Linked DNA regions of Rhizobium rhizoryzae. Each later gene encodes a partner of the first gene's protein in a complex. Links are inferred from orthologs where the notes say so. Each region holds a gene or a part of one and is shown in the gene's direction. Other genes may lie near its edges.

What was found.
Region 2: the proteins of G6N80_RS20830 (region 1) and dnaG are in contact, whole or in part, in a crystal structure (PDB 2R6A), measured with the Geobacillus stearothermophilus proteins. The link is inferred for Rhizobium rhizoryzae from one-to-one orthologs. Residues at the interface, in WP_033016901.1 of Geobacillus stearothermophilus: Ser13, Glu15, Ala16, Gln18, Glu91, Leu92, Asp94, Ala95, Val96, Pro97, Thr98, Ala99, Ala100, Asn101, Tyr104, Tyr105, Ile108; in WP_049624496.1 of Geobacillus stearothermophilus: Lys456, Leu457, Leu458, Pro459, Ala460, Asn463, Ala464, Leu467, Leu535, Leu536, Ile537, Ala538, Gln544, Glu545, Asp548, Tyr549, His552.

The regions. Positions count from the first base shown.
Region 1 is NZ_CP049250.1:3,094,582-3,097,892, forward strand. The notes cover bases 131-3,123. They hold G6N80_RS20830 (replicative DNA helicase), read left to right. Parts: upstream 131-875; coding sequence 876-2,372; downstream 2,373-3,123. Other genes in these bases: G6N80_RS20825 (MarR family winged helix-turn-helix transcriptional regulator), read right to left, coding at 131-494; G6N80_RS20835 (AzlD family protein), read right to left, coding at 2,415-2,717; G6N80_RS20840 (AzlC family ABC transporter permease), read right to left, coding at 2,714-3,123. Outside these bases: G6N80_RS20820 (MFS transporter), read right to left, coding at 1-42; more of G6N80_RS20825, read right to left, coding at 39-130; more of G6N80_RS20840, read right to left, coding at 3,124-3,311. UniProt on the Escherichia coli protein: The main replicative DNA helicase, it participates in initiation and elongation during chromosome replication. Travels ahead of the DNA replisome, separating dsDNA into templates for DNA synthesis.
Region 2 is NZ_CP049250.1:2,152,649-2,155,848, forward strand. The notes cover bases 319-3,200. They hold dnaG (DNA primase), read left to right. Parts: upstream 319-682; coding sequence 683-2,719; downstream 2,720-3,200. Other genes in these bases: rpoD (RNA polymerase sigma factor RpoD), read left to right, coding at 3,115-3,200. Also shown: G6N80_RS16310 (GatB/YqeY domain-containing protein), read left to right, coding at 1-238. UniProt on the Escherichia coli protein: RNA polymerase that catalyzes the synthesis of short RNA molecules used as primers for DNA polymerase during DNA replication.

The DNA.
Region 1 (3,311 bases):
CGTGTCCGCCTGACGTTCCATCGTTGCACTGACACTGCTCATAAACGCTGCTCCTCGGCGCTCGAAACGGCAAGGTTCCGGTTGAGTTGCAAGAGAACGCGCAGAGTGACTTCCAGATCCTCAGGCGAAATGTTTTCCACAAGCCGTGCCCTCAGATCGCGCGCCAGGGTCTGAACCGCACGTCCGGCAATCTCTCCTTCCGCGGTTACATGGATCTCTTTGACTCGTCGGTCACCCTCACCAGCGCGTCGTTCGATCAGGTTCTGCTTCTCCATGCCGTCAAGCACGCGAACCAGTGTTGGCGTCTCGATTTCGAGTTCCTGCGCCAGATCCTTTTGCGAAAGATGACCCCGTCGGCTCAGCGCAAAAAGCGCTCTCGCCCGCGTCAATGTCAGGCCCGTCTCGCGCGTTCGCATGTCGAACATCGCACGCAGCCGCCTGTTGAAGGCCGACATCTCGTCGAACAACCGCTCATTGATCGTGTGACGCGACATTGTTATTGATCCCTGATGATTAGGTTACTAATAATTTATAGCCTACGTATGTCAGAGCATAATGATATTCAATAATTCATGTCAGGACGCAGCTATGCAAATTTGACAGACATCAAAGACGTCCCATGCGCGCGTTCACCAAGTTTTGCAAAAGATGCAACCGGCATCTGCACCGGGGAAAAGAGATCTCTATAATGCGGGCTCCGCGACCTGATTCGGGGAAAAGCACAGTCAACGGATAACTCGCATCACTCACGCTTTTCCGTCATTCGGCGGTTGAGGGCTGTGAATCGATGTGAGTTATGCGCTGGCGTCTGTTATCTCCCTCCGGGACAGGTAAAGTGGCAGCATACCGAACATGATCATGATTGGATCGAAACGATGAACGAAGCCGCGCGCAAACTTGCGCCCGCTCTCTCTAACGAGCCTCACTACCGCGAAGCCCCAAGCAATCTTGAGGCAGAACAGGCTCTGCTGGGCGCGATCCTGGTCAATAATGACGCCTATTATCGCGTTTCCGACTTTTTGAAGCCGGGTCATTTCCATGAACCGCTGCACCGGAAGATTTTCGAGGTTGCAGGCGACATCATACGCATGGGCAAGATCGCCCATCCGGTGACGATCAAGACCTTTCTTCCCGCCGAAACCAAGGTCGGCGATCTGACGCTGGCACAATATCTCGGTCGTCTGGCCGGGGAAGCCGTCACCATCATCAACGCGGAAGACTATGGCCGCGCGATCTACGATCTGGCTCTGCGTCGCGCGCTGATCACCATCGGCGAGGACATGGTGAACATCGCCTATGACGCGCCGCTCGACATGCCGCCGCAGACGCAGATCGAGGATACCGAGCGTCGCCTGTTCGAGCTTGCGGAAACGGGTCGCTACGATGGCGGATTCCAGACCTTTTCCGATGCCGTGGCCCAGGCCATCGACATGGCTGGCACCGCGTTCGAGCGCGATGGCCACTTGTCCGGCATCTCAACCGGTATCATGTCGCTGGATGCGAAGATGGGCGGGCTGCAAAGGTCTGACTTGATCGTTCTCGCCGGACGCCCCGGCATGGGTAAAACCTCTCTGGCCACGAATATTGCCTACAATATTGCGGCAGCCTATGAGCCGGAAGTGCTTCCCGATGGCTCTTTCAAAGCCAAGAATGGCGGCGTTGTGGGCTTCTATTCGCTTGAAATGTCCTCCGAACAGCTGGCCACGCGTATCATCTCCGAACAGACCGAGGTTTCCTCCTCGAAGATTCGTCGTGGTGACATCACCGAGGCGGATTTCGAAAAGCTGGTTGCCTGCAGCCAGATGATGCAGAAGGTGCCGCTGTTCATCGACCAGACCGGTGGTATTTCCATCGCGCAGCTTTCCGCTCGCGCCCGACGCCTGAAGCGCCAGCGTGGACTTGATGTTCTGGTGGTGGACTATATCCAGCTGATGACCGGCTCCGGCAAATCCGGCGAAAACCGCGTGCAGGAAGTGACGCAGATTACGACCGGCCTGAAAGCGCTCGGCAAGGAACTGAATGTGCCGATCATTGCGCTTTCGCAGCTCTCGCGTCAGGTGGAAAGCCGCGAAGACAAACGTCCGCAGCTTTCAGACCTCCGTGAATCCGGCTCGATCGAGCAGGATGCCGACGTGGTTCTCTTCGTATTCCGCGAAGAATACTATGTGAAGAACATGGAGCCACGCGACATCAGCGACCCTAAATACCCTGAGTGGGAACAACAGATGGAGAAAGTGAAGGGCACGGCCGACGTGATCATTGCCAAGCAGCGTCACGGACCGACCGGCACGGTCAAGCTCGCCTTCCAGTCCGAGTTCACGCGCTTTGCTGATCTGGCTGACCCGAGTTTCATCCAGTACGAAGAACATTGATGCTCGAGGATGAGCGCCCCGATCAGCATCGGGGCGTTTTCGCTATAGACCGACGGCTCTCAGACCGGCAACGGTCAAGACGCCTGCACCTGCGGCTGGAAGAAACGGCAGGCGGAGAGCTGCAAGGGCGGTGACACCGCAGGCAACGGATTCCGCGATGCCGGTTGCCAAGGCTGTTGGCGCAACCAATGCCATCAAGACAGCGGGCGGAACCGTTTTCAGCGCTTTTTCAGTTCGGGTTGAAAGGCTCATCCGGCCTATCAGAAACGCGCCGAACAAGCGGGTGAAAACAGTCGCCAGCATCATGGCGAGTATGGCGGCAAGGGTCGATGGCTCGAGCGTCATGCCCGCACCTCCGCCCTGCGATCCGGCATGAGCGCCGCTGCCAATCCGGCCAATGCACCGGCGGCGATATACCAGGCACCCGGAACAAGCGTGTGAACGACAAGCGAGGCCGAGGCGCTGGCAAGGAGCACCAGCCCCGTCTGCCGACCCTTCCAGAAGCCCATCAGCAGCACGATGAAAACGGCAGGGAATGCGAAGTCCAGGCCATAGACGGCAAGATCTCCCAGAAGTGTGCCAAACAGGGCGCCACTGAGACTTGCCATGATCCAGCCCAGATAGAAGGGCAGCGCGAGACCAAGATAGAAGGCTGGCGTCAAAGCCTGCCTGTTGGCACGCGCTTCCGCCAGTGCCCAGTTTTCATCCGCCATCACCAGCAAGGCCGGTATTTTTTGCCAGATCCTGAAAAGTCCGAGGCTCCGCGCGAAGGATGCGCCCATGAGGATATGGCGCAGATTGACCAGAAGCGCGGCAAGGCCAAGCGCGCTCCAGGACGCCGGATGCTGCCACAGATCCATCGCGACGAATTGCGAACCGCCTGCGAAAACGAGTGCGCTCATCAAGGTCGTTTCGAGCGGAGAGAGCCCGTTGCCGCTT
Region 2 (3,200 bases), 940 kb from region 1 along the record:
GGGCGGTCGCGCCGAACTTGCTGCGCAGGAGCGTGAGGAAATCGAAATCATTCGTTCCTTCATGCCCGAACAGATGTCTGACGAGGCCGTGCGCGCTGCCTGCGAGGCGGTGATTGCAGAGATTGGGGCTCAGGGTCTGCGTGACATGGGCAAGGTTATCGGTGTCCTGAAAGAGCGCTATGCCGGACAGATGGATTTTGCAAAGGCATCCGGGCTGGTCAAAGAACTTTTGAAGTAAGCCCTTTCTACCTTCAGAACCGCGAAAAGGCTGGGTCCGGGGACAAGGATCCAGCCTTTTCGTTTGGAGGTCGTTCTATGAAGGCCAAGCGAGGCAGGGCTTAGGGATGGCCCTGCCTCTCTACGCCTGGACATTCGCAACCGCCCCAGGGAAGAGCGGTTGCTGAAGGCGCGAGCGGGGGGCTGCATCTGCGCCTTTACTGTCAGCCTTCCCGATGGAGAGTGGGACGTCGAGAAGGCATGAGTAGAAAACGCCTGCAGCCGCCAACAATCAAATTACAAAATTATAATTTTTGCTCCGCAGCATGCGCCTTAGTTTGGTCACAAGCCGGGCGAGAAGTGAGAGGTTATCTTGTTTGGAGCTGTGGATAGTGGGGGCTGCTGTCGATGATGATGGCGCATTGGCCGGGCACGTACTACATGGTTGAATAAGCTTGAGGGTCCAATGCGCTTTTCCAACACTTTCCTAGACGAGATACGCGACCGGGTGCCGATCTCGACGGTGATTGCGCGCCGCGTCACGTGGGATCGCAAGAAGACCAATGTCTCTCGTGGTGATTTCTGGGCCTGCTGCCCATTTCATGGTGAAAAGAGCCCGAGCTTCCACTGCGAGGATCGCAAGGGGCGCTATCACTGTTTCGGTTGCGGTGTTTCCGGCGACCATTTCCGGTTTCTGCAGGAAATCGAGGGCATGAGCTTCGTCGAATCGGTGCAGACCATCGCCGATCTGGCTGGAATCGCCATGCCGCAGCCGGATGTGCAGGCGGAAAAGCGTGAGAAGGAGCGCGCCACCCTCATCGATGTCATGGAAATGGCAACCCGCTTTTTCCAGGATCAGCTTCAAAGCGCGGTGGGAGCCAAGGCTAGGGCCTATCTGCGCGACCGTGGCCTGAGTGCGAAGACCATAGATACGTTCCGACTTGGCTATGCTCCCGACAGCCGCAACGCGCTGAAGGAGCATCTGGCGAGCAAAGGCATTCCGAAGGAGCAGATCGAGGCTTGCGGCCTGGTTGTTCATGGCGAGGGTATCGCCGTTTCCTACGACCGGTTCCGCGACCGCGTCATGTTTCCCATTCTTTCGTCCCGCGAAAAGGTGATCGCCTTCGGCGGGCGGGCCATGTCGCCGGATGCGCCTGCGAAATATCTGAACTCCAATGAGACCGAGCTCTTCCACAAGGGCAATGTGCTCTACAACTTCACGCGGGCCCGCAGAGCGTCGCAGATCGGTGCCCGCGGGCAGGCGGAGCAGGGAACGATCATCGCTGTCGAAGGCTATATGGATGTCATCGCGCTGCATCAGGCAGGCGTTGAAAATGCCGTGGCTCCTCTTGGCACCGCGCTGACGGAAAACCAGCTCGAGCTGCTCTGGCGCATGACATCGGAGCCTGTTCTCTGCTTCGATGGCGACGGTGCCGGTGTCCGCGCTGCTCATCGCGCCGCCGATCTGGCGCTTCCGCACTTGAAACCCGGCCGCTCGGTGCGTTTTGCGCTTCTGCCCGATGGCAAGGATCCCGATGATCTCGTGCGTCACGAGGGGCGGGAGCCGTTCGACCGCGTCATGGCACAGGCCAAGCCGCTTTCGGAGATGATCTGGTCGCGCGAGACGGCGGGTGGCGGTTTCGAGACACCGGAAAAGAAGGCCGAGCTCGAGGCACGCCTGAAGCAGATCGTCTCGGTGATTGCAGACGAAAGCGTGCGCCGTCTTTACCAGCAGGATGTTCGCGAGCGGCTGAATGCACTTTTTCGCCCCCAATATGGCGCTGGGCAAGGGTTTGGAGGACAGGCCTTTGGCGGGCAGGCGCAACGGGGGCAGGGCCGACGGCCAGGTGGTGGTGCTGCCGGAGGCTTCGGCAACAAGGGGCAGGCGGCAGGTTCGAGCCGCAGCATGAGCGTATCGGATCGTTTGGCGCGCACGGGTGTCGTTCGCGGGTATCAGGAGCTTCCGGCACTGCGCGAGGTTGTCCTGGCGATCACCATTGTCAACCACCCGCAATTGCTGCTGGAGGAATATGACGAGATCGCCGCCATCGACTTCGAGAATCGCGATCTCCAGCGTTTCTGGTCGGCCATGCTGCCGGTTGCGGCGACGGCTGGTCCGCATCTGTCGCGGGACTACCTTCTGGAAAAACTGGGCGCCCAGGGTTTCGAGCAACTGGTGGCGGCGCTGGATCAGCAGGTGCGCAATGCGCGCCTCTGGATTGCAACCGAACAGGCTGCCATTGAAGATGCGCGCGAAGGATATCGGCAGGCGCTTTCGCTGCACAAACGGACCAAGGCTCTGCGTTTCGAAAAGATGGGGCTGGAGCGGGAAATTGCGATCGCAACGGAAGCCGGTGATGAAAACAATATCGAGCCTTTGTTGCGGGCGCTCTCGGAAGTTCAGCTCGAGATTACGCGCATGGAAAATCAGGAAGCCATTATCGACGGATTCGGGGTCATGTCAGGCCGCGTGAAAGGTGCAGCGGTCAGCCATGGAAATTGAGGCCTGATCGGTTCTTGGTACGTTCGGGCATCTTGCCATACGGAAAATCATCACCACTTAAGCGACAACCGTGATGTGGTGTGAGGAAGCACGGTGGTTAGGCATTTTTCCACTTTAATCACTGTGTTGGCCCTTTAAAGGCTTGACGGGAGGGAAATTTGTGGGAATCACCGTCCTAGACATTCATAGGCGGAGTGAAGCACACCGACACACGAGCATGGTCCTTCGCCCTCGCGATAACCAGCTTTTGTTTTGTGGCTCAATTCCGCCTTGGTTAATCGGGAATTAATTGTCCACCCGGTACGTGTTCTGGTGCGATTCGCGACGCTGTCTTGACGGTGTTGTGGCGGCTTAGCTGAAGCGCTGCGAATGACGTCCAAGGAAAGACGAAATACATGGCAACAAAAGTCAAAGAAAACGAAGAAGCTGAAAACGAACGCGACGGCGCAAGCGACGGTCCGCTTCTCGACCTTTCGGATGA